DNA from 2 places in the Sphingomonas phyllosphaerae 5.2 genome. Region 1 is predicted to be linked to the other one. Evidence: riboswitches for the same ligand, from Rfam matches in the RefSeq annotation. Region 1 holds a riboswitch; the other holds the start of a gene.
The links. A riboswitch is a leader RNA that binds a small molecule or an ion and turns the genes downstream of it on or off. The one in region 1 is predicted to bind glycine.

Region 1 (14,588 bases):
AGGCGGGACCGACGAGCAACCGCCCGCCGTCGAAATGGCAGATCGAGCCGCCGCCGGCCGCGACGGTATCGATGCGCATCATCGGCACCGCGACGCGGACGCCCGCCAGCACAGCGTCGGAACGGCGGTCATAATGGCCGGCGTAGAGCGACACGTCGGTGGAGGTGCCGCCCATGTCGAAGCCGATCACACGGTCGAATCCGGCAGCCCGCGCAGTGCGCGCCATGCCGACGATCCCGCCAGCCGGGCCGGAGAGCAGCGCATCCTTGCCGCCGAAGCGGTCGCCGGCGACCAGCCCGCCGCTGGATTGCATGAAGAGCAGCCCGTCGCCCAGCGATGCCTCCAGCCCCTCGACATAGCGGCGGAGCACGGGCGACAGATACGCGTCGGCGAGCGTGGTATCGCCGCGCGCCACCAACCGGATCAGTGGGGCGGTGCGGTGGCTGACCGAGACCTGTGTGAAGCCCGCAGCGCGGGCGAGCCCGGCGAGTGCCGCCTCGTGTGCGGTGTGCTTCCAGCCGTGCATGAGGACGATGGCGACCGCGCGCAGTCCGGCGTCATAAGCGCGCGCGAACGCGGCCGCGGCGGCGTCGCGATCGAGCGGGGCAAGGACGGTGCCGTCCTCCGCGACGCGCTCGTCGATCTCCACCACATCGGCGAACAGCGGCGCGGGACGGCGGATGCCGCGCGCGAAGATGTCCGGGCGGTCCTGATAGCCGATCGTCAAGGCGTCACCGAAGCCGCGCGTGATCGCGAGCAGCACGGGCACGCCGCGGCGTTCGAGCAGCGCGTTGGTGGCGATCGTGGTGCCGATGCGGATCGCGCATGCGGGCAGCGCAGCGTCGCCAACGCCGGTCAGCTGGCGGATCGCCGCCTCCGCCGCGTCATGGCGACGATCCGGATCTTCGGACAGCAGCTTCGCCGTTACCAGCGCGCCGTCGGGGCGACGCGCGACCACGTCGGTGAAAGTGCCGCCGCGGTCGATCCAGAAATGCCATTCGCTCATAGTGCGACTGACTGCCACCGATTGTGCGCGCCCGCCAGTACGACGGCACCATGGCGACGCCAGCGGCGTTGGACCTCGATGACCCAAGATGACGAACGATGGATGCGGATGGCGATCGAGATCGCGCGCTCTAAGGGGAGCGATCCTTCCACCTCCCCGCTCGGTGCCGTAATCGTGCGCGGTGACCGCGTGATCGCCGCCGAGCGCAACCAGACCAAGGAATTGCCCGATGCGACCGCGCATGCGGAAATGATGGCCATTCGCCGCGGGTGCGAGGCGGAAGGCGAGCTGGAGCTGCGCGATGCGACGCTCTATTCGACGCTGCAACCATGCGGGATGTGCACGATGGCGTCGGTCTGGTCGAAGGTCGGGCGCGTCGTCTACGGCGCAGGACGCGGCGACGTGCACGAGATGTATTTCGAGGCACGTCACGTGAACACGCTGGACTTCATTGCCGACGCCTACCGCGATGACATCGTCATCGAGGGCGGGTGCCTTCGCGAGGAATGCGCCGCGCTTTACTATCCGCCCGACGCCGAATTGCCGCGCGACGAACAGGCCAATCTGTGATCCGGAACAATGATATAAATCAAGTGTAGGCGGGATATTTCGAACTGTTGCCGGGTTGGGCGCGCGAACAGCGAGGAGCGCGCAGCATGGCGACCGTGGCAGGGACTCCGGCGGGAACGGGTGGCGGAGGAGCGGAGCGGGCTGCCGAAGAGCGGCGGCGCGCGACCCGGCCGCTTGAAGCGCTCAACTTCTTCATGGCGGACATGCAGGCCGGCATCGGCCCGTTCCTGGGCGTGTTCCTGCAACAGCGCGGCTGGACAGCCGGGCCGATCGGCTCGGTGATGACCGCCGGCGGCGTGGCGGGGATGCTGATGACCGTGCCGGCCGGCGCGTTCATCGACCATACCGAGAAGAAGCGGTTGCTGGTGATCGTCACCGGCATCTGCACGGTGATGGCGTCGTTCCTGATCCTGCTCTCGCAATCCGGCTGGATCGTGACGGTCAGCCAGGTGGCGACCGCGATCGCGGGAGCGGCGATCGGTCCGGCGGTGACCGGCATGACGCTCGGTATCGTCCGACAAAAAGGCTTCAACGCGCAGAACGGGCGTAACCAGGCGTGGAACCACGCCGGCAACATGGTCGGCGCGGGGCTGTCGGGGTATCTCGGCTGGAAGTTCGGGATGCCGGCGATCTTCTATCTGGCGGCGGTCTTCGGCGTGCTGGCGATCGGCAGCGTGCTGATGATCCCGGAAAGGGCGATCGATCACCGCGCAGCACGCGGCCTGGAGAAGGGCGACGCGGACGCCGCGGGTGGGCACGCCGAGGGGTTCAGGACGCTGCTGCGCAACAAGCCGATGCTGATCCTCGCGGCGGCGCTGGCGTGTTTCCATCTGGGCAACGGTGCGATGCTGCCGCTGTACGGCCTTGCCGTCGTCGGTGCCGGCAAGGGTGATGCGGCGATCTTCACCGCCACGACCGTCGTCGTCGCGCAGGCGGTGATGATCGTCGCGTCGCTGGTCGCGATGCGGATGTCGGCGGGGCGCGGATACTGGCTGGTGCTGCTGATCTCGTTCGCGGCGCTGCCACTGCGCGGCTTCCTTGCCGGGACGTTCATCGAGCATTGGGGCGTGTGGCCCGTGCAGGCGCTGGACGGAATCGGCGCGGGGCTGCAGAGCGTCGCGGTGCCCGGGCTGGTCGCATGCCTGTTGAACGGCACCGGGCGCGTCAACGTCGGGCAGGGCGCCGTCATGACGATCCAGGGGGTCGGCGCGTCGCTGAGCCCCGCGATCGGCGGGTGGCTGGCGCAGGAGCTTGGATATCGGACCGCCTTCTACGTGCTGGGGAGCTTCGCGGTGGTGAGCGTGACGTTGTGGATCGTGTTCGCGGGCGTGGTGCGGCAGGCGTGCGCGCAGGCCGGCGACGACGCGCGCGGTGGCGCCGCGCGATGATGCTGGCGACCGCCGCGACCTGGGCCATCTGCGCTGCCGCCACCGCGGGGGTGATCGCGCGGCCGTTCCGCTGGCCGGAGGCGATCTGGGCGGTGACCGGTGCGGTGCTGCTGCTGGTGTTCGGGTTGCTCGCGCCGTCCGAGGCGCTGGGCGCGATCGGCAAGGGTAGCGACGTCTACCTGTTCCTGATCGGCATGATGCTGCTGAGCGAGACTGCGCGCGAGCAGGGATTGTTCGACTGGGTCGCCGCGACCGCGGTCGGCCATGCGCGGGGATCGCCGGGGCGGCTGTTCCTGCTGGTCTATGCGACCGGCGTGGTCACGACGACCTTCCTGTCGAACGACGCGACGGCGGTGGTGCTGACACCGGCCGTCTATGCCGCGGCGCGCAAGGCGAAGGCCGAGCCGTTGCCATTGCTGTTCGCGTGCGCGCTGATCGCGAATGCGGCGAGCTTCGTGTTGCCGATCTCCAATCCGGCGAACCTCGTGCTGTATGGCGGCAGGATGCCGCCGCTCGAGCAGTGGTTCGCGTCGTTCGCGCTGCCGTCGGTGGCGGCGATCGTCGTGACGTTCGCGGCGTTGCGGATCGTGGAACGCGCGCGGCTGACGGGCACGTGCGAGCGGGATGTCGCGCGCGTACCGCTGACGAATGCGGGCAAGGCGGCGCTGGCGGGAATCGCGGCGACGGCGCTGCTGTTGCTGGTGGTGTCGGCGCTCGATCGGCCGCTGGGATTGCCGACCTGCGTGGCGGGGATGGCGACGATGCTGGGCGTGGCGGCGCTGGTGCGGCGCGCGCCGACCGAGACGATGCGCGCGGTATCGTGGAGCGTGTTGCCGCTGGTCGCGGGGTTGTTCGTGCTGGTCGAGGCGCTGGACCGCACCGGCGTGATCGCGCGGGTGGCGGCGGCGCTACGTGCGGCGGCGAGCGACCCGGTGGCGGGCGCGGCGTGGAGCGGCACCGTGCTGGCGTTCGCGTCGAACCTGATGAACAACCTGCCCGCGGGGCTGGTGGCGAGCACTGCGGTGGCGCAGGCGCATCCGCCGCGGCTGATCGTCGACGCGCTGCTGATCGGAGTCGACCTGGGGCCGAACCTCTCGATCACCGGCAGCCTGGCCACGATCCTGTGGTTGCAGGCGATCCGGCGCGAGGGCGAGGACGTGGGGTTCTGGCGGTTTCTGAAGGTGGGGGCGGCGACGATGATCCCGGCGCTGGCGGCGGCGCTGGGGGCGCGCCTGCTGATCGGGTGAGCGGCGCGCGCCCCCGCGCGTCAGCGGTGCGCGCTGCGCAGCCGGGCGACGCCGATGCTGTCCATCATCAGTTCGTACTGCGCGGGCGAGAAGCCGGCGTGGAGGAAGCGCTTCAGCTCGTCGGTCGGGACGGTATAGCCATAGTGCCAGCCGAGCACCGCGATGCGGCGCAGCGCCTCGAGCCGTTCGTCGGCGAGCATGCGGTTGTGCGGCGGCTTGAACAACACCGCCAGTGCGACGGCGATGCGCCCCGGGCGGTCCAGCGACGCTAGCCGGTCCTGACGGGCGAGTGCCACCACGGACCATTCAAGCGCGCTGAGCCGCGCGGGCGCGTCGGTCGGCACCGGATCGGCGCACGGGAAGACGGCAGCGGCAGGCTCGGCCATGGCGGACTGGGCGTTGGCCGGCTGGGCGCTGGCGGACTGGGGGGCGGTGGTGACGACAGCGCGATCGTCGTCGAGCATCAGATAGGCCATGGGCGGACTCCCTTGAGGGGCGGGCGAATACGGGCGGGCACAGGCCGCCGACGGGCGCGGACGCCCGGGATGGCCGGCAGGAGAGGAAAGAGCGGTGGAAGCGACCTTCAGGTCGCGCCGGGGCAGACGAACAGACGAGGATCCATGGGCGGCTCCTGCGATGCTGAGGCGCCGCCGCGGCGTCTCATTCCGTACCACCTGGTATATAAAGCCGATTCGGGGTCGTCAACGGCTTTCTGTACCGATCGGTAATTTTATCTAGGTCAGCCCGCGGGCCACATCGCCAGGGTGGTGTCGACGATCTGGTCGAGATCGGCACGCGTCGCGCCCGAGGCAGCGAGGACGGCCATCCCTTGCAGCAATGCGTACAGGTAGAATGCGAGCCCTTGCGGATCGAGCTGTGCCGGCAAGTCTCCGTCGCGCTGCGCCTGCTGGAAGCGTCCGACGAGCGCGGCGTTGGAGGAGGCGCGGCGCTGCGTGATGTGCGCCTTGATCGAATCGGCTTCCGCCCCGCACACCGTCGCGCTGATGACGCCCATGCAACCCTTCGGGTCGCGGGTGCTGGTCTGCGCCGCTACAGCGCCGCGCATGAAATGTTCGGCGACCCCGCGGGCGGTAGGCTGTTTCAGCGCCTCGCGCGTGTAAGCGAGCTTCTCCGCCTCGTAGCGGTCGAGCGCCTTGTGGAACAATTGCTCCTTGTTGCCGAACGCCGCGTAGAGACTGGGCTTCGTGATGCCCATTGCCGCGGTAAGATCAGCCATGGACGCGCCGTCATAGCCCTTTGCCCAGAACACGCCGAGCGCCGCGGTGAGCGCCGCGTCGATGCAGAATTCGCGCGGCCGCCCACGCGTGGCAACGGGAGCATCGGCGGTGGTGATCGATTCCATAACGGACGGTATATAATGTGGTCGGTGGCCTGCGTCGAGGGGCGGTGCTTGACCCGCCGCAGTGGCTCCCCGATACCAAGCGGCAACGTCGATATGGGAGAGACCGGGCCAGCCCCGGCGCCGAAGGAGCAACCGCCCCGGAAACTCTCAGGCAGAAGGACCAGATCGGCGACGGACATCTGGAGAGAGGCGTAGAGGGAGCATTCCCCCGCACGCCCGCCGACGGGATAGCGATCTCAGGCGCAAGGGACAGATGGGGCATGGACCCGACGAGGTGAGGATACCCATGCGCGCCGATACACCGACGACATCTGCGCTCGACCGCTGCGCATCGCGCCCGATCAGCATCACCGAATTGTTCACGATCGGCGTCGGCCCGTCGAGCTCGCACACCGTCGGCCCGATGCGCGCGGCGTTCGACTTCGCGCAGCGCGCGGTGGCGCAGGCGGCGGGCGTGGTGGCGGTGCGCTGCGACCTGTACGGATCGCTGGCGCTGACCGGGCGCGGGCACGCCACCGACACGGCGGCGATCCTCGGGCTGGCGGGATGGGAGCCGGAGCGGCTCGATCCCGACGCGGCCCCGGCGTTGCTGGCGGCGATCCGCGAACGATCGAAACTGCTGCTGGCGGGAGAGCGAGCAATTCCGTTTGCGGAAGCGGCCGATATCGTCTTTCACCCGCGCGACTTCCTGCCCGAACACCCCAACGGCGTGACCTTCACCGCGCGGCTCGGCGACGGGACGGGCTATGCCGAGACCTACTTTTCGATCGGCGGCGGCGCGATCCTGCGCAAGGGCGCCCCGGCCGCCGCGCAGAACGTGGCGGTGCGGCACCCGTTCTCGTCGAGCGCCGAGCTGCTGACCGCGGGCGACCTGACCGGCTTGTCGATCGCCGCGATCGTGCGCGCCAACGAGGAGGCGTGGCGCGAGCCGGCGGAGGCGGACGCGTTCCTCGACGCGGTCCGCGATGCGATGAGCGCGTGCATCGACCGCGGGATCGCGCAGGACGGGGTGTTGCCCGGCGGGCTGAAGGTACGGCGGCGCGCCCGCGCCCTGGAGCAGGCGCTGACCGGCGACACACCGGGACGCAACCCGGCGGAGGTGTTCGAATGGGTGAGCCTGTGGGCGCTGGCGGTGAACGAGGAGAATGCCGCCGGCGGACGCGTGGTGACCGCGCCGACCAACGGCGCGGCCGGCGTGCTGCCGGCAGTGCTGCGTTTCTATGAGACGCTGGTGGCGCAGGACGCACCAGCGGCGGTGCGGCAGGACGGCGCACGGCGCTTCCTCTACACCGCCGCTGCGATCGGAATGCTCTACAAGAAGCGCGCGTCGATCTCGGCGGCGGAGATGGGGTGCCAGGGCGAGGTCGGGGTCGCCTGCTCGATGGCGGCAGGCGCGCTGGCGGCGGTGCTGGGCGGCAGCAACCGGCAGATCGAGAATGCCGCGGAGATCGGGATGGAGCACAATCTGGGGCTCACCTGCGATCCGATCGGCGGGCTGGTGCAGATCCCGTGCATCGAGCGCAACACGATGGGTGCGGTCAAGGCGATCAACGCCGCCTACCTCGCCCTGCGCGGCGACGGCAGCCATGTCGTCAGCCTGGACGCGGTGATCGAGACGATGCGCCAGACCGGCGAGGACATGCGCACCCAATATAAGGAAACGAGCCTGGGCGGGCTGGCGGTGAACGTCGTGGAATGCTGAGCACTGCAGCGGCAGGACGCGTGTGCGACGCACGCCCTGTCGCCCGGCAGAGTGGGCTGCGATCGGCTTCGCGAAGTCGATCCGCGGTTCGGCTCCTTACTGACGCTGGTAGAGGTGGCCCGGCGCAAACCGGCGTGACGGCCAGCGCACTAACGGGATCCTCAAACGTGCCTCGATCCAAAACGTCGATCGGCTTCGGTGGGCGGTCATCCCGGACATGGTCCGGGGCACCAGCGGCGAGGCTCCCGGAGGTAGCGGCGCAGCGCCGTGAAGGCCGCGGGTCGGCAAGCAGGCGTTCCGCTGGCGGGGCTGTGATCCTCGGCGTCGCCGGTCAGCGACCGCGGGCACAGGTTGTCGGCGTTCCCCGAGAGCAGCCGTCGGTCGGCCGGGCGCACCTGCGCGCACACGTTCGTGGTGGCGCCAGCGGACTTTTTTCAGCAGGCTGACGTCCTCCGCACAGGCGGGGGATCGTCCGACGAAGGCGTGCCGGCGCCAAGAGCGATCGACATTCCGCCGGCCTGCAAGCGCCGCCATTGCGAGCGCAGCGAAGCAAGCCAGAGCGTCGTGCCGCACGCCGGATTGCTTCGCTACGCTCGCAATGGCGGATGGAGGGAGCAAGTCTGTCCAATCGTGGCAGCGCGGTTCGCCCGAAGAGATCGATCATCTTCATCGGTGAGCAGTCCGGCACCCGCGACGCGCGGGATGTCGATCCCGCCTGGCGCTCGCGGTGCTGACCGGCGGCGGCGCCTGGACGATCATGCTTGCGTGATGGCGGAGCGCGCCCCCTCCGTCACCGGGTTCACGCGATCGCGCGACCGTCGGGTCGATCGCTTGCGGACACGATCGGTGGCCTCGGTGACACCGGTTCGACAGGCGCTTGCTCCGCGGCCTTCGCAGGTCATCTCGGTTCGCCGATGCGGCGGACGGGACAGGCGGGACGGACCCGAGCGCCGAAGCGGGTTGTTATTGTCTGAGCATCGTGCGTAATCGCGTGGACTTGGTCGAGATCGGAATGTGGGTGACTCCGGAACTGCCGCGAACGCTGGTGGACTATCTGAGCAAATCGCGCGTCGCGCTGGCGGTGGCGACCGCCACCGACGATCATCACCTGTTGATGGTCAACGACTCCTTCTGCGCGCTGACGGGTTATTCGCCGGACGACGTCGTCGGGCGCAATTGCCGCATGTTGCAGCGCGATGCCGCCAACGATGAGCCGCGCGCGCGGCTGCGTGAGTTCCTGGCGGAGCCGCGCCAGGCGAGCGTCCGCACCGCGATCATCAATTTCCGCAAGGACGGCACGCCGTTCGTAAACCTGCTCTACATGTCGCGGTTGCGCGCGATCGACGGGGCGACGCGCTATTTCTTCGCGTCGCAGTTCGATGTCAGCCGGTCGCAGCCCGACATGCTGTCGGAATACGAGGCGCAGCTGGGAAGCACGCTGGCGCGGCTGGCGCCGCTGGCGAGCGATGCGGGCGTGGTGGTCGAGGGCACGTTGCTGACGATCGCGACCAGCGCGGCGACGATCGCGCAGGCCAAGATGATGCTCGCCAACCTGGAGGCGGGCGGCGATGCATAGCGGCGTCACGCCGGATATCGCGGCGGCCTTCGCGGACGCCACCGCGCCGGTCGTGCCGGTGGTCGGGATCGGCGCATCGGCGGGTGGGCTGGAGGCATTGCGCGAGATGCTCGGGCCGGCGCAGATGCCGACCGGGCTGGCATTCGTCGTCGTCCAGCACCTGGACCCGCACCACGAAAGCATGCTGGCGGAACTGCTCGATCGCCACACAACGCTGGACGTGCTGCAATGCGCCGGCGGCGAAAGGATCGCGGCGGACACCGTCTATATCATTCCCCCGGGGCGCGGGCTGGCGATCAATGGCGGCGTGCTGGAGCTGACCGATTTCCAGCAGCCGCGCGGGCTGCGTCGCCCGATCGACGACTTCTTCCTGTCGCTGGCCGGCGACCAGCAGGCGAATGCGGCGTGCGTGATCCTGTCGGGCACCGGCGCCGACGGGACGACCGGGCTGCGCGCCATCAAGGAGCATGGCGGCGTCGGCATCGTCCAGCAGCCGGAAAGCGCGCGCTACGACGGGATGCCGCTGTCGGCGGTGGGGACCGGGCTGATCGACTTCGTGAAGCCGGCGGGCGAGATCCTGGCCTGCCTGCAAGGCTTTTTCCGCCGTCGCGACCGCGACCGTGCGCAAGGTTCGGGAGCCGCGGAGGCCGGTGTCGTCGTCGAACATGTCGACGAGCTGTGCCGCGTGCTGCGCAATGCGATCGGCCACGACTTCTCGGGCTACAAGCGTTCGACGCTGGTGCGCCGCGTCGAGCGACGGATGCACGTGCTCGGGATCGAGACCGGGCGCGCGTATCTGACGCGGATCCGCAACGACGCCGACGAGTGCGAGGCACTGTTCCGCGACCTGCTCATCAACGTCACCCGATTCTTCCGTGATGCCGAGGCGTTCGAGGTGTTGCGCACGCGCGTGGTCGCGCCGTTGCTGCGTGATCGCACGGCGGACGAGGACCTGCGCATCTGGGTGCCGGGCTGCTCGAGCGGCGAGGAAGCCTATACGATCGCTATGCTGTTCGCGGAGGCGGCGCGCGAGTCCGGCGAACCGCTGGCGGTACAGATCTTCGCGACCGACATCGACGAGCAGATGCTGGCGATCGCGCGCGAGGGCAGCTATCCGGCCGCGGCGCTCGCCGACCTGCCGCCGGCGCTGCGCGAGCGTTACGCGGTGCCGCATGCCGATCGCTTCACGATCGCGGCCGCGATCCGCGACATGATCCGCTTTTCCAGCCACAGCCTGGTGAAGGATCCGCCTTTTTCCCGGATCGATCTGGTGTCTTGCCGCAACCTGTTGATCTATTTCGACGACCGCTTGCAGCAAGCGGTGCTGCCGCTGTTCCATTATGCGCTGAAGCCGGGCGGTTACCTGTTCCTGGGACCATCGGAGAGCGTCGGGCGGTTCGAACAATTGTTTCCGCCGGTCGACCAGCATGCACGGCTGTTCGAACGGGCGCCAGGGCCGACGACCTATCCGATCGACCTGCCGGGCAACGGCGTGCCCGTCGTCTCGCGGCGCGAGCGCGACGGCCGTGCCGAAATGCCGGCCGTATCGCGCGAGAATGTCGCAATCCGACGGATCGTCGAGCGTTATGCGCCGGCCAGCCTGATCGTCGACCAGGATGGCGGAATCGTGTCGGCCTATGGCAAGCTGAGCCGCTATTTCGAGTTTCCGGTGACGCGCACGGGCGGCAGCAGCGCGGTGAACCTGGCGCGGCCCGGATTGCGCGCGGTCATCGGCCCGCTGCTGCGGCAGGCGCGCGACGAGCGACGGCGCGTGGTGGCGCGCGACGTGGCGGTGGAGACCGACTTCGGCATCCAGCCGGTCGAGGTGATCTGCGACCCGCTGGGCGATCGCAGCCTGCTGTTCGTGTTCCGCGACTCTGGACCGTTCCGCCCCGCCGAGCAGGGCGAGCTGCAGGACCTGACCGCCCATGACGACCATCTGGAGGCGATCGAGGACGAGCTGCGCCAGACCCGCCATCGCCTCCGCTCGGCGATCGAGGAACTGGAGACCGCGAACGAGGAGCTGAAGAGCTCCAACGAAGAGATGATGTCGATGAACGAGGAGTTGCAGTCGACCAACGAGGAGCTGTCGACCGTCAACGACGAGTTGAAGGGCAAGGTCGAGCAACTGACCGTCGCCAACTCGGACCTTCGCAACTTCTATCAATCGACCGAACTGGCCGTGGTGGTGCTGGACGGGGCGCTGCGCGTGCGCAGCTACACCGCCGCCGCCACCTCGATCTTCCCGCTGCAACCCGGCGACCGCGGGCGGCTGCTGAGCGACGTCGCGAGCCGGCTGCGTGGAACCGAGTATCTCGACGACGCGCGCGCGGTCGCCGGTGGCGCGCCCGTGACGCAGCGCCGCGTGAACACCGCCGACGGCACGCGCGTGCTGTCGCTGCGCGTGCTGCCGTACCGGACGCAGAGCGGCGCGATCGACGGCGCGTCGCTGGTGCTGACCGATATCACCGAGGCGTTGGCGCTGGAGCGCCAGCTGGCGTCGGAGCGCGAGCGGCTGGACCTTGCGATCAAGGCGGCCGGGATCGGGGTGTGGGAATATTGCCCGGAAACCGGTGAGACGGTGATCGACGCGGTCGAGCAGCAATTGTTCGACGTTCCGGATGCCGACACGACGCGGATCGACGCGTTGCTGGAGCGGATCGAGCCGGAGGACCGCGCGGCGGTCGAAGCTGCGCTGCGCCGCGCCGTGGAGCGAAACGGCGATTACGAGGCGACGTTCCGGGTGCGCACCACGCACGGCGATCTGCGCTGGGTCAAGGGCTTTGGCCGTGTCGTGGCGGGTAGTAACCCGCCGCGACTGGTGGGCGTGTCGATCGACGTGACCGCCGAATATGCGCTGGCCGAGACGCGCGACCTGATGCTGCGCGAAATGAACCACCGCGTGAAGAACCTGTTCGCGGTGATCGCCGGGATGATCACGGTCGCGGCGCGCAGCCAGAGCGACGTGCGGGCCTTCGCCAACGACCTGCGGCATCGTATCGCGGCGCTCGGTTCTGCGCACTCGCTGGCCGCGCCGGCCGGGCAGCCGCAAGCGATCGGCCTGGCCGAACTCGTCGAGATGACGCTGGCGCCGTACCGCGACCATTCGCGGATCGCCGTCGAGGGGCCGATGGTGGCGCTGGATCGCAACTGCCTGTCGTCGCTGGCGCTGGTGCTGCACGAATGGGCGACCAATTCGGTGAAATACGGCGCGCTGGACGGCGATGCGGGGGCGCACGCCGACGTCGGGCTGTCGGTCAGCTGGACGTACGAAGGCGACGGGCTGGAATTGATATGGGACGAGTGCGGGAACGGCGAGCATGACGCGGCGGACACGCCGCGCGGCTTCGGTTCGCTATTGGTGGAGACGAGCGTGCGACAATTGCGTGGCGAGGTACGGAGCGAGGCGGCGGGACGATCGTTCCGCCTGCGTATGAAACTGCCTGCGAGTGTGCTTGCCCGTGACTGACCTCCCGACCGACGACGTGCTGCTGGTGGAGGACGAGCTGTTCATCGCGCTCGATCTGCAGGAGACGATCGAGGAGGCGGGCTTCCATGTCGTGGGGCCATGCGCGACGATCGTCGAGGCGCAGGCGGAGATAGACCGGTGCAACGGGCGGTTCGCGGTGGCCGTGCTGGACGTTCGCCTCGCCGACGGCACGGTGTTCGCGGCGGCGGACCGGTTGCAGGCGGCGGGCGTGCCGTTGCTGTTCCACTCGGGCCATGCCGACGATGCGGCATTGCGACAGCGCTATCCCAGCGCGACGGTCTGTCCGAAACCGAGCGCACCCGATACGCTGGCCAGCGCGCTGAAGCGTTGTGCGGAGCGGCGGGACGCGGCCTGATCCGCTGACATGAATAAGGCGGGCGTACCGGATGGTACGCCCGCCCGTATGCGTCAGGCTTACTTGCCGCGCAGGGTGTTCAGGATCGCGATGCCGAGCACGCCGCCGACCGCGGCCGCGGCGAACGGACGCTCGCGCATGAACTGGCGCGCATAATCGATGACCGGACGGATGCTGCTCTCGACGGCATCCTTCGCCTCGCCATAGGTCTTCTGCGCGGTCCCTTGCGCCTGGTCGGCCTTGCCCTCTGCACGCAGCGAATCGTCGCTGAGCGCCTTGCCCAGGCCGTCCTTCAGCTTCCCGCCCAGATCGGTGGTCGAGCCCGTCAGCGTGTCGGTGTTCATCGCAAGTCTCCTTTGCGGGTCAGGCTGCGCGGCAGGCCAGCCCCGACGCGCGTTCGCGGTGCACAACCGGGCGCGTGGCGCTTCGTTCCCCGGCGGGTGGCCGGTTCGGCTTTGCGGGCTTGGCGTCGTGGCTTGGCGTATGGATCAGGAGAAGCGCGGCCTCGGCTCACGCCGGCGTGGCGATACGGGGCGTGATCGGGCGCGCTCTGGACCGGTAACGCGCCCTTTCGCGTCACACTGGTGACGTTGCGAGAGGCGTTCTGGCGTCGACGCTCCGCGCGGATGCGGCTTCGTTGAGGTGAGCTTCGAGTTCGGCGGCGCGATGGTGCGACGTGTGCTCGGCGAGCACGCGCACGCGTCCGGCAGCCCCGATCGCATCGAGATCGGGGCGGGCGAGCGCCGCCGCGACATCGTCGGCGGTGTCGGCAAGCAGGATTTCGCGGTCGGGCACGAGCAGTTCGTCGATGCCGGGCCAGCGATCCGACACGATCGGCGTACCGCACGCCGTCGCCTCGAAAAGGCGCACCGAGGGCGACCAGCCTGCCGCGATCATGTCGGCGCGGGTGACGTTGAGCGTGGCGCGGCTAGCCGAGTAGAAGTCGGCGTGGTCGGCCGGGCCGAGGTGCTCGATCCGCTCGACATTGGCAGGCCAGTCGATCGTGGCGGGGTATTGCGGGCCGGCGACGACGAAGCGCTTGTCGGGACGGCGACGTGCCGGCTCGATCAACAGGCGTTCGAGGGTCGGCTGGCGATCGTCGCTGTAGGTGCCGAGATACGAGAGGTCCCAGCGCTTCGCCGCGCCGGTCGGGCGGTAGCGATCAGCATCGACCGAGCAATAGAGTGCACGCGCGGCGGGGGCGGCATACCGCTCCTCGATCAACCGCAACGTCGGCCCGCCGGTGAACGAGCAATAGACGTCATAGCCGGGGATCACCTCGGGCGAGACATAGTCGCACGCGCCGCGCGCCAGCTTCGCGAGCGTGACGGGGGTGTCGATGTCGTAGAAGGCGGTGGTGCCGCGCGCCCACGCCTGCACGGTCCGCGCGACATCGACGCCGTCCGGGACGTAGGAGCCGACCATCACCGCATCGGCCTGCTCGATCTCGGTCCGCCACTCCGCGAGTGCGGCGAGGCTGTCGTAGAGCGCGAGACGGCAATAATCGGGATCCGGCTCGTCGCGGTGTGCGGCGTACCAGGGCATGTCACGTTCGAGGAACAGCACGTCGTGGCCGCGTGCGGCAAAGGCGCGAAGCAGCGCACGGAACGTGGTGGCGTGGCCATTGCCCCAGCTGGAGCTGAGCGAGAGACCGAGGACGACGAGCTTCATCACGCCGCCTCGCGCTGACGGGCGGCGTGCGCCTTGAAGAGCGTGTCGACCTGCGCGCCGCGCAGATCGTAGGTGTGCTCGGCGAGCACGCGCTTCAGCGCGGCCTTGCCGATCGCCTGCGCACGGTCGCTGGTGAGGGCGGCGAGATGGTCGGCGACATCCTGCCCATCGCGCGCGACCAACACTTCATGGTCGGGGGTGAGGAACAGCTCGATCCCTT
Region 2 (14,588 bases), 870 kb from region 1:
ACATGCCGGTCAGCTTGATAAGCCACGTCGCCAGTTCGTTGATCACCGCCAAGGCGCCCTGCACGGTATCGACCGGCTGGAGCGGGTGGACGTCGGCGAACCCGGGCATCCGCGCGACCTTCTCGTTCAGGCGCGGGTTGTGCTTCATTGTGCACGAGCCGAGCGGGAAGAGCCCGAGATCGATCGCGTAATTCTGGCGGCTTAACCGCGTGTAATGGCGCACCGTCTCCTGCTCCGACAGCCCGGGCAGCCCGATCGGCGCCGTGCGGGTCAGATCGCCGAGCCGCGAACCCGCGACGTCGCCGTCGGCAAAATCGACGCCGGTCGTCTCGGTTGAGCCTATCTCGAAGATCAGCGCCTCTTCCAGCATCAACGCCTTGTTGCCGGTGAAGGTCGGCGCGGCGTTGCCGCCGCCGGCCGGCGACGTGGGCTTCCAACCGCTTGCGTTGATGCTGCTCATGCCAGTGCCTCCTGAAGCGCCGTGGCGAGCGCCTCGATATCCGCGTCGGTGGTGGTTTCAGTGACTGCGACGATCAGTCCGTTGGCGAGCGCGTCCTCGCCCGGATACAGTCGCCCGAGCGATACGCCCGCCAGCACACCGTGGTCTGCCAGCGCGCGAACGATCGGACGTGCCTCCTGCCCGATATCGAGCGTAAATTCGTTGAAGAACGTGTCGTTGACGACCCGGACCCCCGGCAGCTTGCCCAGCCGGTCGGCCGCGCGACACGCACCGGCGTGGTTGAGCGCCGCCAGCCGTCGCAGTCCGGCCTCGCCCAGCAACGTCATGTGGATCGAGAAGGCCAGCGCGCAAAGCCCTGAATTCGTGCAGATGTTGCTGGTCGCCTTCTCGCGCCGGATATGCTGCTCACGCGTGGACAGCGTCAGCACGAAACCGCGCCGTCCGTCAGCGTCGACGGTCTGCCCGCATAGGCGGCCCGGCATCTGGCGGACGTACTTCTCCTTGCAACCGAACAATCCGACGTACGGGCCGCCGAATTGCAGCCCGACGCCGAGCGACTGCCCCTCGCCTACGACGATGTCCGCGTTCATCTCGCCCGGCGAACGAAGCGCACCCATCGCGACCGGCTCGGTCACCACCGCGATCAGCAGCACCTTCTTCGCGTGGCAGGCATCCGCCAACGGAGTGAGGTCGGCGATGCGGCCGAGAATGTCGGGATACTGGACGACGACGCACGACGTTTCGTCATCGATCTTCGCGATCAGCGCGCCGAGGTCGGTCTCGGCGGACAGCGTCGGCACCGCGACATCGAGTGCGTCGCCGGTATATTTCGCCATCGTCTTGGCGACCGAAACGTAATGCGGGTGCAGCCCGCCGGACAGGATCGCCTTGCCACGGCGCGTGATCCGCCGTGCCATGCCGATGGCTTCCCAGCAGGCGGTCGACCCATCGTACATGCTGGCGTTCGCGACATCTGTGCCGAGCAGCGCAGCCACTTGCGTCTGGAACTCGAACAGCATCTGGAGTGTGCCCTGCGCGATCTCCGGTTGGTACGGCGTATAGGCGGTCAGGAACTCGCCACGCTGGATCAGGTGATCGACGCTCGCCGGAACGTGGTGCCGATATGCGCCGGCGCCGAGGAAGAACGGCACCTCGCCCGCCACCGTGTTCTTGCGCGCGAGTGCCGCCATGTGGCGCTCGACCGCCAGCTCGCTGGCGTGCATCGGCAGGTCGTGGATCGGGCCATCGAGCCGTGCGGCGTCGGGAACGTCGGCGAAAAGATCGTCGATGGACGCAGCGCCGATCACGGACAGCATGTCGTGACGGTCGGTGGGGGTCAGGGGCAGGTAACGCATGCCGGTCTTTCGAAAGACCGTCACTCCGGCGGAAACCGGAGCCTCAGGCCGTCGGAGCGACGATCGCGCGGTCGCCCCTGCGGCACGAGATGCCAGCATTTGCTGGCATGACGGCAAAGGGTGTTAAAGCTTGGCGACGAAGGCGGCGTAGCCGGCTTCGTCCATCAGCGTGTCGAGCTCGGACGTATCCGCCAGCGTGATCTTGAAGAACCAGCCCTCGCCTTCCGGATCGCTGTTCACCAGCGCCGGCTCGTCGGTCAGCGCCGGATTGCCTTCCAGCACGTTGCCCGACGCGGGCGAATAGACGTCCGACGCGGCCTTCACGCTCTCTACGACGGCCGCCTCGTCACCCTTGCCGAGTGCACGCCCGGCATCAGGCACTTCGACGAAAACGATATCGCCCAGCTGGCTCTGCGCATATTCGCTGATGCCGACCGTGCCGATGTCGCCATCGACGTCGATCCACTCATGATCCTCGGTGAAATAACGGCTCATCTTTACTTCACTCCTCGGAAGTACCGGTGGGGAACGAATGGCATGGCGGTAACGGTGGCGCGATGCGCCTTGCCACGCTGGGAAAGGGTGACGACGGTGCCGGGCACTGAAGCGGCGAGCGGCACGTATGCCATCGCGATCGGCGCGCCGACCGTGGGTGCGAAGCCGCCGCTTGTGACGCGCCCGACCGCCGCACCGGATGCGTCAACGACATCGGCACCCTCGCGAACCGGTTGGCGTCCGTCGACCAGCAGCCCGACGCGCTTGGTGGCGGGGCCGTGCTCGCGCTCGGCGAGGATGCGTGCCGCGCCCGGGAAGTCGGCGGCCTCGCGGCGGCGCTTGAACAGCGCGAAGCCGAGGTCGGCCTGGACCGGAGTGGTGTCGGGATCGAGATCGTGACCGTAAAGCGGCAGGCCCGCCTCGAGGCGCAGCGAGTCGCGGGCGCCGAGGCCGATGGGCTTGATTTCAGGCTGCGCGACCAGCGCGTCGGCGAACGCCTCGGCGGCTTCGGCGGGTACGGATATCTCGACGCCGTCCTCGCCCGTGTAGCCGGAGCGGCTGATCCACAGCGCATGACCGTTCCACGCGAAGGCGCCGGCCTGCATGAAAGTCAATGACTTGACCCCAGGCACCAGCCGCTCGACGGCCTCGACCGCCTCGGGACCCTGGACCGCGAGCAATGCGTGATCTTCCATCAAGTTGAGCGTCACATCGTCGGGCAGATGCTCGACCATATGCGCCACATCGTCGTACTTGGTGGCACCGTTGACGACCATATAGACGCGATCGGGCGCCTGTGGTGTCAGCATCAGGTCGTCCAGAACACCGCCGGTGTCGCTCAGGAGCAGCGAATAGCGCGCCTTGTTCAGCGGCGCATCGTGGATCGCGGCGGGCATCAGCGCCTCCAGCGCGGTCGCGACGTTCTCGCCGGTGATCGACAGCTGACCCATGTGGCTGACGTCGAACAGCCCGGCGTGCTCGCGCGTCCACAGATGCTCGGCCATGATGCCTTCGTACTGGACGGGCATGTGATAGCCGGCGAACTCGACCATCCGGCCGCCCTTCGCGCGGTGCCACGCGTCGAGCGGCAGCGTCAGGATTTCGAGCGGCTCGAAACCGTCATCGTCGTGGCTGGCGTGGTCATGAGAGGCCGGGGCATCACTCATCGTCTAGGTCTTCCGTCGCAAGAGGCCGGTCGCACGGGCAAGATGCCCGGCCGCGATCCGCTGTCCCCCTCTGTCACGGAACCTGAGAGCTTTCCTCGGAATGCCCGAGTTACCCCTTCGGTGGGCGCGCGAGCCGAGGCCGCGAGCCGCTTTCCAGAGTGTCGATCGGCCGGCGCGGTCCCTGCTGCCTGAGAGATTCCGGGGTGGTTGCTCCTTCGGCGGCGGCTGATGGCCTGCAAGGCCGGCCGCGCTCTCCCGCGCCTGCCCATGCCCGTTGCCCGGCATCGACACCCGACCTCTACGCCAGCCGGAAGGCGAGTCAATCACGAAGTGGCCGGCTGCTCTGGCCCGCGAAGGCCAGATCGGACACTATAGCCTGGGTTAAACGAACTTTGGGGGGATCAAAGTGGAAATGTCGAACGCGTTAACCGGACTGGCGCTCGCTTCGCAGAAGGCCATGCACCGATTGCTGATAGCACCGCGACAGCGCCGACGCTGGGCCGCAGCCCGCGAGCCGTTCGATTACCGCAGCCCGGAAGGGCTGACATTCCGGCTTTATCCGCACGAATATGTCGATGCATTCATTTACGAACACGGGATCTACGAGCGACAGTATCTCGACTTCCTCCTGAAGGTTCTTCCGGCGCAAGGGATCGCACTCGATATCGGCGCAAACATCGGAAATCATGCGCTGTATCTTGCGTCGCACCTTTCCGCGATCCATGCCTTCGAACCAAACCCGGTCACATTCCAGCGATTGAAGCACAACGTGGAGCGCAACCGGTTGCAGGATCGCGTGATGCTGCACCACGTCGGATTGGGCGACGCCGAGGGAATGTTTCGCTTCGCATCGAACGTGTCGGGCAACCTGGGCGCCAGCGGGTTCCTGCGCGGCGACGACACCGCGGAAGGGACCGGAGATGACCGCAACGAAGTGATCGAGCTGCCGATTCGAAGAGCCGACGATTATGTGACGTCGCTCGATCTGCCGCGCGTCGATTTCGTCAAAGTGGATGTGGAAGGCTGGGAAGCCTCGGTCTTTCGTGGTCTGACCGAAACGATCGCGCGCCATCGCCCGATCATCGCCTTCGAATATCACGGGCATCAGCAACCGCGGAGCGACTTCCAGGCGATCTCCGCGGCGCTGCCGGGTTACATCATCACCGAACCGACCTTCGCGCCGGCGCGGGCCGGCTACGTTGCGAAGGCGATGTGGGCGATCCGCCGTGGGGGCTGGCCGGAATTGCGACGGGTGACCGAACCCGAACCGCGCACCTACGAAAGCCTGCTGGCGTTCCCGAGCGAGGAGCTGTTCACCCGGTTCGACCGGAAGGTCTGACCGGCGGAGCCGCCGCACGCGCCGCACGTTGGATCGGAACAGGAAAAGGAGATCGTCATGGACACCGCCACCTCGCCGCTCGTCGAACGGATCGCGCGGGTGCTCGCCGCACAGCATCTGAGCGCCAACGGGCACGGCAGCACCGAGTCGGCAAGCGCCGAGGTGGATGCGCAATGGAAGGATCACCGCGACGATGCGATCGCGGTGCTGCATACGATGCGCGCGCCCACGCCGGCGATGGCCGCGGCGGGCGACGTCGCGGTTTGGGAGCGCATGGTGCTGGCGGCGCTCGCCGAAGCGAAACCCGGAATCGTGATGTAGCGACCTGGGGCCGACCGGCGTTTCGCCGGACTCGGCGCCCATTGCGAACCTAGCGAAGCGATCCAGCGTTCCGCACGACGCCGTGGATCGCTTCGCTATGACTGGTGGAGGGAGTGAAGCTCCCGGATCGTGGGAGCGCGGTTCGCCGAAACAGATCGGCAGTCTTCATTCGCGTGGATCTGCCGGCATTCAAGGCGCTGAATGTCGACCGTTAACGGGCGTCGGTGCGGCGCTGGAGCAGCCACGATGCCGCCAGCACGGCGAGCCCGCCGACCCCGAGCACGGCGCCGACCGGGCCGGTGGAGGTCCACCCCCAGCCGGCGGCGATCGCCATGCCGCCGAGCCATGGGCCAAGCGCGTTGGCGGTATTGAAGGCCGAATGGTTCAGCGCCGCCGCCAGCGACTGCGCATCCCCCGCCACATCCATCAGGCGGGTCTGGAGAACAGTACCGAGCGATCCGCCGATGCCGATCGCGACCATCGCCACCATCACCGTCGCGAGATGCTGCGCGGCGAGCGGCCATAGCAGCAGCGCGACGATGCTCCAGACCAGCACCGCTGCGGCAGTCGCCATCAGCGCACGATCGGCGAAGCGCGGGACGATCAGATTGCCCGCCGTCATCCCGACACCGAACGCGGCGAGTGCGAACGGCACCATCCGCGGGCCGACCTGCGTTACCGTCGCCATCGTATCGGCGAGGTAGGTGTAGACCGCGAACAGCCCACCGAACCCGATCGCGCCGACGCCGAGCGTCAGCCACACCTGCGGACGGCGCAGCGCGCGCAATTCCGACAAGGGGCTCGCCTGTGGATCGCCGCGGTCGCGCGGCACGAAATAAGCGACCAATGCGGCGGTGAGCGCGGCGAGCCCGGCAACGACCACGAAACACGACCGCCAGCCGAGCAGCTGCCCCATGAAGTTGGCGAGCGGCACCCCGACGATCGTCGCCACCGTCAGACCGAGCATCACGCGCGCGACCGCCTGCGTGCGCCGGCCCTGATCCACCAGTGCGGCGGCGACGAGCATCGCGATCCCGAAATATGCACCATGCGGCAGACCGGCGACGAAGCGGAAGAGCATCATCCAGCCGTAGCTGGGCGCCAGCGCCGACAGCCCGTTACCGAGCGCGAACAGCGTCATCAGCGCGATCAACAGATGCCGCCGCGCCATCCGCGCGCCGAGCACCGCCAATGTCGGCGCACCAACGACCACACCCAGCGCATAGGCGCTGATGACGTGACCGGCGGTCGGCGCGTCGACGTGGAGGTCGCGCGCCATGTCGGGGAGCAGGCTCATCGTCGCGAATTCGGTGGTTCCGATCGCGAACCCGCCGACGGCGAGCGACAAATGGATGAGGCCGACGGGCGCGGTCCGCACGTCGGCAGTGGCGGTGGCCATGCGCTTGTCCCCGATTTTATGCTTGCTCGTGCGAGCGGCCTAGCTGGCGATGCTGCGGTGCAGCGTCAAGGGTTTATCGGGGCTTGAGGACGTCGGCGACGCGAACCGCATCCGCGGGCGTCGTGAACGGGTTCCCATTCCTGAAGTGCCGATCGCGCCTGTCTCAGCGCTTGCGGGCAGCCGGGCTGCGGACCATGTTCGGGAGGGAGACCGGGTGTCCAGACCTCCCGGTCCTGACTCCACGACAGCCTCGCTGGATCGCCGCTTCGCCTCATCCGGGGGAGGTCAGAACCCGACATGCGGGACTTCGCTTGGTTCGGTCACGCCATCGGCGTCAGGCGCAACAACCGTCCTCGCGAGCTTCCGCCGTCCTCCAGCACATAGATCGCGCCGTCCGGTCCCTGCTCCACCTCGCGGATGCGCGCGTCGAGTGGCCATTGATCGCCCTTGCTCGCGTTCGTGCCGTTCAGGTCGACGCGCACCAGCGACTGCGACGACAGCCCGCCGATGAACGCATCACCCTTGAACTGCGGGAACAGGTCACCCGAATAGATCATAAGCCCGCCGGGCGAGATCACAGGATTCCACCACACCTTCGGCGCTTCATAGCCGTCGCCCGGCGCATGATCGGGGATGTCGGTGCCGTCGTAGTTGGAGCCGTTCGACACGTTCGGCCAACCATAATTGCGGCTAGGGAGGATCAGGTTGACCTCGTCCCCGCCCTTCGGCCCCATCTCCTGCTCCCACAGGTTGCCGGCCGGGTCGAACGCGATGCCTAGCAGGTTGCGGTGGCCGTAACTCCACACCTCCGGCAGGAAGCCCTGCGCCGCCAGCGGGTTGTTCGCCGCCGGCTTGCCGTCCGGCGTCAGGCGCAGCACCTTGCCCAGCGAGCCGGACTTATCCTGTGCGGGCGTGAACTTCTGCCGCTCGCCATTGGTGAAAAACAGATACTGACCGTCCGGCGAGAAGGCGATGCGCCCCGAATAATGGCCGTCGCCGGTCACGAGCGGCGTCGCACGGTAGAGCGTCTCGATCCCGGTCAGTTGCTCGTCACCGGTCACGCCCGACAATGTGCCGCGTGCGAGCACGACGCCCTTGCCGCCTTGCCCGGCCGCCGAATAGCTGAAGTAGACACGCTTGCTGGTCGCGAAATCCGGCGCGAGCACCACGTCCATCAACCCGCCCTGTCCGGCCGAGTCGACCGCGACGGTCGCGATCGTCCGCCGTGCGGCGCCATCGGCGGCGACCAGCAGCATCTGCCCGGCCTTCTCCGTCACCAGCATCCGCCGATCGGGCAGGAACGTCATCGCCCACGGCGCGTCGAAATCCGCGATCGCCGCGCTGGCGAACGGCGTGCCGGCGACCGGCGTACCGGCCGGCAGCGGCGAAGGCGCCGGCGTCGGGGTGATGGCGGGCGCAGGGGCGACGGGCGCTTCGGCCACCGGCTGGGTCGCCGCCGAGTCCTCGCCGTTGCACGCAGCGGCGGCAGTCAGGGCGATGGCCGCGAAGGCAAGACGATGGAACACGCGGACTCTCCTGGCTTCGTGCGATTTCCACTCAAATCCCGCAGTCGCGCGCATTGTTCCGCTCCGCCCGGCAACGCGCTTGCGAGTTGGCGGGGGTGGCGCTATATGGACGGTGCTTTCTCTTACATCGCGAGGTGCAAGGGGCTGCGGGGCTTGCTCCGCGGCGGCAAGAAACGCATGTGCGGAAAGTGCATTTGAACGACATCACTCCCCTCGTCCGCTTGATCGAGCCAGAAGCCGACGCGCTCGGCTTCGCGCTGGTGCGCGTCCGCCTGTTCGGCGCCAGGTCCGGCAAGGGGGATGACGAGCGCACGCTGCAGATCATGGCCGAGCGCCCCGACACCCGCCAGCTGACGATCGACGACTGCGCCGCGTTGTCGCGCCGCGTGTCGGAGAAGCTCGACGCGCTGGAGGAAGCCGGCCAGGACCCGATCGAGGGCGCCTACCGGCTCGAGGTTTCGTCGCCGGGCATCGACCGTCCGCTGACGCGTCATGAGGATTTCACCGATTGGGCCGGGCATGAGGCGCGCATCGTCCTGACCGAGCAGGTCGACGGGCAGAAGCAGTTCAAGGGCGACCTTGAGGGCATCGATGCCGACGGGCTTATCGCGATCCGCCACCCGCGCACGGGCGTGCTGGCGCAGGTGCCGTTCGCGCTGATCGCCGATGCCAAGCTGGTGCTGACCGATCGATTGATCGACGCCACCGTCCCGCTCTCGATGGAGGGCGCGGAAGAAGAGATTAACGACACCTCCGCGGATGCGGAAGGCGAAGAAGAGGAACTCCACTGATGGCCACCGGCGTCACCGCAAATCGTGCGGAGCTGATCGCGATCGCCAATTCGGTCGCTTCGGAGAAGATGATCGACAAGGCGATCGTCATCGAGGCGATGGAGGATGCGATCCAGCGCGCCGCGCGGACCCGCTATGGCCAGGAAATGGACATCCGCGCCAAGCTGGACGCCAACAACGGCGACCTGCGCCTGTGGCGTGTGGTCGAGGTGGTCGAGCAGGTCGACGACATCTACAAGCAGGTCGACGTCGATGGCGCGCAGAAGCTGCAGCCGGGCGCGACCGTCGGCGACTATCTGGTCGATCCGCTGCCCCCGATCGAGTTCGGGCGCATCCAGGCGCAGGCCGCCAAGCAGACGATCTTCCAGAAGGTCCGCGACGCCGAGCGCGAGCGCCAGTATGAGGAATTCAAGGAGCGCGCCGGCGAGATCATCACCGGCGTGGTCAAGCGGGTCGAGTTCGGACACATCGTCGTCGACCTCGGTCGCGCCGAAGGCGTGATCCGCCGCGACGCGCAGATCCCGCGCGAAGTGGTGCGTGTCAACGATCGCATCCGTTCGCTGATCCTGAAGGTGGTGCGCGAGAACCGCGGGCCGCAGATCTTCCTCAGCCGCGCGCACCCCGACTTCATGAAGAAGCTGTTCGCGCAGGAAGTGCCGGAGATCTACGACGGCATCATCGAGATCAAGGCCGCCGCGCGCGATCCGGGCAGCCGCGCCAAGATCGGCGTCATCAGCCACGACAGCTCGATCGACCCGGTCGGCGCATGCGTCGGCATGAAGGGCAGCCGCGTGCAGGCCGTCGTGCAGGAGATGCAGGGCGAGAAGATCGATATCATCCCCTGGTCGCCGGACACCGCGACCTTCGTCGTCAACGCGCTCCAGCCGGCCAATGTCGCACGCGTGGTGATCGACGAGGAAGAGGACCGCATCGAGGTGGTGGTGCCTGACGACCAGCTGTCGCTGGCGATCGGTCGCCGTGGCCAGAACGTCCGCCTCGCCAGTCAGTTGACCGCCAAGGCGATCGACATCCTGACCGAGACCGACGCCAGCGAGAAGCGTCAGCAGGAGTTCGTCAAGAATTCCGATACCTTCCAGAACGAACTGGACGTCGACGAGACGCTGGCGCAGCTGCTGGTGGCCGAAGGCTTCGGCGCGCTGGAAGAGGTCGCCTATGTCGAGCTGGACGAACTGGCCGGGATCGAGGGCTTCGACGAGGATCTCGCGCAGGAGCTGCAAAGCCGTGCGCAGGAAGCGCTGGATCGCCGCGAGCAGGCCAACCGCGAGGAGCGTCGCGCGCTGGGCGTCGAGGACGCGTTGGCCGAGCTGCCGTACCTGACCGAGGCGATGCTGGTGACGCTGGGCAAGAAGGGCATCAAGACGCTCGACGACCTCGCCGATCTGGCGACCGACGAGCTGGTCGAGAAGAAGCGCCCCGAGCCGCGCCGCCGCAACGACGACGCGCCACGCCGCAACGATCGCCCCGAGAACAAGGGCGGCGTGCTGGGCGAGTATGGCCTGACCGACGATCAGGGCAACGAGATCATCATGGCCGCGCGCGCGCACTGGTTCGACGACGAGCCCACCGCGGTCTCGCCGGCTGTCGTGGAGGACGTCGCCGAGGAAGCGACCGACACGGAGCCAACCGATGGAGACGCATCCACGGAGGACGCACCGGCCGACGCCGCGGCCGATGACGAAAAGGCGGAGCAGGCCTGATGCCGTTCGTATCGATCCGACTGGCGGGCGCGGCGACGCGCGAGCAGAAGGCGGGGATCGTGGCCGACGTCACGTCCTCGCTCGTCGCGCGGCTGGGCAAGAACCCGGCCGCGGTGCAGATCGTGATCGAGGAAGTTTCGACCGAGAATTACGGGGCCGGCGGTCAATTGATCGCCGACCGCGATGCGGCCAGCACACGGGGAGACGCACATGCGGACCCCCAGCGATGAGACGCTGACCGCTACCCCCGAGCGTTCCTGCATCCTAACCCGCGAGCGCGCATCGCCCGCCGCACTCGTGCGGCTGGCGCTGGCGCCGGACGGGCGCGTGCTGCCGGACGTGCGGGCGAAAGCGCCGGGGCGTGGAGCATGGATCGGCGTCGATCGCGCGAGCCTCGAACAGGCACTCGCCAAGGGCAAGCTGCGCGGCGCACTTGCGCGCGCATTCAAGACCGGCGAGTTCACCGTCTCGGACGAGCTGCCGGCGCTGATCGAGGCGGCGCTGGAGCGCAACGCGCTCGACCGGCTCGGGCTGGAATCGCGCGGCGGGTCGGTGCTGACCGGCTCGGAGCGGATCGAGACCGCCGCGCGTTCGGGCAAGCTTCACGCGCTGTATCACGCCGCGGACGCGTCCGACGACGGCCGGCGCAAGCTGGCCCAGGCATGGCGCGTCGGCACCGATCGCGAAGGATCTGACCTCAGGGGCTTGGCACTGCCGGTGGCGCGTCCCATATTGTCGTTAGCGCTGGGCCGCGAGAATGTGGTACATGTCGGCGTCATCGACCGCGCGGCGGCCAAACGACTCAGCGAAGCGCTCGATCGTTGGCTGCACTTTATCGGCCCTGATCTGAACACCGCACCTTGCGCTACGGCCGCGCAAGGCGCATCGGCGCCCGGCATCGCCGGGACGACCGCACCGGCCGTGAGACTGCACGAGGAATTTGAGTGAGCGAGACCGACAACGACAAGCCGAAACTCGGAATGCGTCAGCCATTGGGGCTGAAGCGCACGGTCGAGACCGGCAAGGTGAAGCAGAGCTTCAGCCACGGCCGTAGCAATACGGTGGTGGTCGAGGTGAAGCGTCGCCGCGTACTCGGTCCGCAGGGGGGCGCACCGGAAGCCGCCCCCGCCCCGACGCCCGAGCCTGCGGCACCCGTCGCCGTAGCGCCGGCGCGCCCCGCGCCGCGCCCGCCGGTCTCCAACGAGTCCGCGCAGGAGCGCCAGGCGCGAATGCTGCGCGAAGCCGAGGACCAGCGGATGCACACGCTGGAGGAATCGCGTCGCCGCGAGGACGCCGAGCGTCAGCGCGCGGCCGACGAAGAGCGTCGCCGCGTCGAGGACCGTGCGCGCGCCGAGGCCGAAGCGTCCAAACCGTCCGAGCCGGCGCCGACGCCCGCCCCTGCTCCGGTCGCACCGGACCCGGTCGCCGAACAACCTGCGCCGACGCCGGTCGTCGCGGCACCCACGCCTGCGCCGACCCCGGCCCCGGCACCGGCGGTAGAGCCAGCACCTGCGCCGACGCCTGCGCCGGTTGCGAAGGCACCGACGCCGAAGCCGGCGTTGACGCCGCGCCCGATCGCTGCCGCACCGACCCCGCCGCCGGCACCGGTCGAGCTGGGCCGCGATCCTTCGATGCCGGCCCCTCGCCGCTTCTCACCGGTTGCGCGGCCCGAGATCCCGAAGCCGCAGCCCAAGCCCGAGCCGAAGGCAGCTCCTGCCCCTACAACGGCTGCGACGGCGTCGCCGTCGGCCGCGGGTGGCAGCAACGCGACGCGCGGTTTGCCGAGCGGTCAGGCGACCCCGCGCAACAACACCCCGGCGCGTCCGCAGCAGCGCGACCGCAAGGGTGACGAGCGTCGTGGCGGCAAGCTGACGGTCAATCGCGCGCTGAACGAAGATGGCGCCCGCGCGCGCAGCCTCGCGGCGCTGAAGCGTGCCCGCGAGAAGGAGAAGCGTGGCTTCGGTGGTCCGCGCGAGCCGCAGGCCAAACAGGTCCGCGACGTGCAGGTGCCGGAAGCGATCACCGTGCAGGAACTCGCGAACCGCATGGCGGAGCGTGGCGCCGACCTGGTCAAGACGCTGTTCAAGATGGGTATGCCCGTCACGATGACGCAGACGATCGACCAGGACACCGCCGAGTTGCTGGTGACCGAATTCGGCCACAACATCGTTCGCGTGTCCGATTCCGACATCGATCTGGTGATGGACACGACCGAGGATGCGGAGGACACGCTCCAGTCGCGTCCGCCGGTCGTGACGATCATGGGCCATGTCGACCACGGCAAGACCAGCCTGCTGGACGCGTTGCGCGGCACCGACGTGGTGCGCGGCGAAGCCGGCGGCATTACGCAGCACATCGGCGCCTATCAGGTGACGTTGAAGGACAAGTCGAAGATCACCTTCCTCGACACGCCGGGCCACGAGGCGTTCACCGCCATGCGTGCCCGCGGTGCCGACGTCACGGATATCGTGGTGCTGGTGGTCGCGGCCGACGACGGACTGATGCCGCAGACGATCGAGGCGATCAACCACACCAAGGCGGCAGGCAAGCCGATGATCGTGGCGATCAACAAGATCGACAAGCACGATGCGAACCCGCAGCGGGTGCGCGAGCGCCTGCTCGAGCACAACATCCAGGTCGAGATGATGGGCGGCGAGACGCAGGACGTCGAGGTATCCGCGCTGAAGAAGACCGGTCTGGACGAGCTGATCGAGAAGATCCAGCTGCAAGCCGAGCTGCTCGACCTGACCGCCAACCCGGATCGCCCTGCCGAAGGCAGCGTGATCGAGGCGAAGCTGGACAAGGGCCGCGGGCCCGTTGCCACGGTGCTGGTCACGCGCGGCACGCTGAAGGTCGGCGACGTGTTCGTCGTCGGTGCGGAGAGCGGCAAGGTCCGTGCGCTGGTCGACGACAAGGGACGTCAGCTGAAGCAGGCGGGTCCGTCGGTGCCGGTCGAGGTGCTGGGTCTGTCGGGTACGCCATCGGCGGGCGACCAGTTGCAGGTCGTCGAGAACGAGCAGCGCGCCCGTGAGGTGGCGGAATATCGCCAGAGCGTGGTGCTCGCCAAGCGCACGACGACTGCGCCGACCAGCCTCGAGAACATGTTCTCGGCGTTGCGGGCCAATGCGGCGATCGAATATCCGCTGGTGGTGAAGGCCGATACGCAAGGTACGGTCGAGGCGATCGTGGCATCGATCAACAAGATCTCGACGGATCTCATCAAGGCGCGGGTGCTGCACTCGGGCGTCGGCGGGATTACCGAGAGCGACGTGACGCTGGCGGGTGCCAGCGGCGCGCCGATCATCGGCTTCCACGTCCGTGCGAACGCCAAGGCACGCGAGATTGCCGAGCGGCAGAAGGTGGCGTTGAAATATTACGATGTCATCTATGACCTGATCGACGAGATCCGCGCCGGCATGGCGGGCGAGCTCGGACCGGAGGCGTTCGAGACGGTGGTCGGGCGTGCGGAAATCCGCGAGGTCTTCTCGGCGGGCAAGCACGGCAAGGCTGCCGGTCTGCTGGTCACCGAGGGTGTCATCCGCAAGGCACTCAAGGCACGTATCACGCGCAACGACGTTATCATCTACAGCGGCGAGATCGCCTCGCTGCGGCGCTTCAAGGACGACGTGCCCGAAGTGCGCGCCGGTCTTGAGTGCGGCGTCACCTTCACGCAGAACTTCACCGACATTCGTGCCGGTGACTATCTCGAAACGTTCGAGGTCGAGCTGCGCGAACGTACGCTGTAATAAGGGATGACGGGGCCAGTTACGGGATTGCCGGTCGTGCGCAGCTTCGACGAAGCGCGCGCGACCGGAACGTCCGCCTCAAACGTTTGCGGCCGTGGCCCGGTGTTCGGACGCCGGGTCCAGTTGGAGATGAAGGGGGGTGCGAACGTTCGCTCATTTCATTTCATTTCACACCTCGGCGCGTCGGTACGCATCATATGCGCCGACGCACCTGACCATGTAGCGGCGATACGCGCGGAGCGGCACAGGCACATGCGTCCGGCGGTTCCTGC

Region 2: another riboswitch for glycine. It lies ahead of gcvT (glycine cleavage system aminomethyltransferase GcvT); the one in region 1 lies ahead of SPHPHY_RS0112435 (L-serine ammonia-lyase).

The regions. Positions count from the first base shown of each region.
Region 1 is NZ_ATTI01000001.1:2,648,563-2,663,150, reverse strand. Features, by position in the region: gene SPHPHY_RS0112465 (hydantoinase B/oxoprolinase family protein) at 1-1,006, opposite strand, end outside; gene SPHPHY_RS0112460 (nucleoside deaminase) at 1,085-1,576, shown strand; gene SPHPHY_RS0112455 (MFS transporter) at 1,663-2,964, shown strand; gene SPHPHY_RS0112450 (arsenic transporter) at 2,961-4,211, shown strand; gene SPHPHY_RS20115 (hypothetical protein) at 4,232-4,687, opposite strand; gene SPHPHY_RS0112440 (TetR/AcrR family transcriptional regulator) at 4,951-5,574, opposite strand; glycine riboswitch at 5,659-5,747, shown strand; gene SPHPHY_RS0112435 (L-serine ammonia-lyase) at 5,861-7,276, shown strand; gene SPHPHY_RS0112430 (PAS domain-containing protein) at 8,256-8,852, shown strand; gene SPHPHY_RS0112425 (CheR family methyltransferase) at 8,845-12,321, shown strand; gene SPHPHY_RS0112420 (response regulator) at 12,314-12,697, shown strand; gene SPHPHY_RS0112415 (CsbD family protein) at 12,757-13,041, opposite strand; gene SPHPHY_RS0112410 (CgeB family protein) at 13,274-14,368, opposite strand; gene SPHPHY_RS0112405 (CgeB family protein) at 14,368-14,588, opposite strand, start outside.
Region 2 is NZ_ATTI01000001.1:1,781,116-1,795,703, reverse strand. Features, by position in the region: gene gcvPB (aminomethyl-transferring glycine dehydrogenase subunit GcvPB) at 1-460, opposite strand, end outside; gene gcvPA (aminomethyl-transferring glycine dehydrogenase subunit GcvPA) at 457-1,815, opposite strand; gene gcvH (glycine cleavage system protein GcvH) at 1,939-2,310, opposite strand; gene gcvT (glycine cleavage system aminomethyltransferase GcvT) at 2,313-3,476, opposite strand; glycine riboswitch at 3,642-3,744, opposite strand; gene SPHPHY_RS0108430 (FkbM family methyltransferase) at 3,889-4,815, shown strand; gene SPHPHY_RS0108425 (hypothetical protein) at 4,873-5,136, shown strand; gene SPHPHY_RS0108420 (MFS transporter) at 5,348-6,535, opposite strand; gene SPHPHY_RS0108415 (PQQ-dependent sugar dehydrogenase) at 6,856-8,061, opposite strand; gene rimP (ribosome maturation protein RimP) at 8,256-8,852, shown strand; gene nusA (transcription termination factor NusA) at 8,852-10,570, shown strand; gene SPHPHY_RS0108400 (tautomerase family protein) at 10,570-10,800, shown strand; gene SPHPHY_RS0108395 (DUF448 domain-containing protein) at 10,781-11,518, shown strand; gene infB (translation initiation factor IF-2) at 11,515-14,316, shown strand.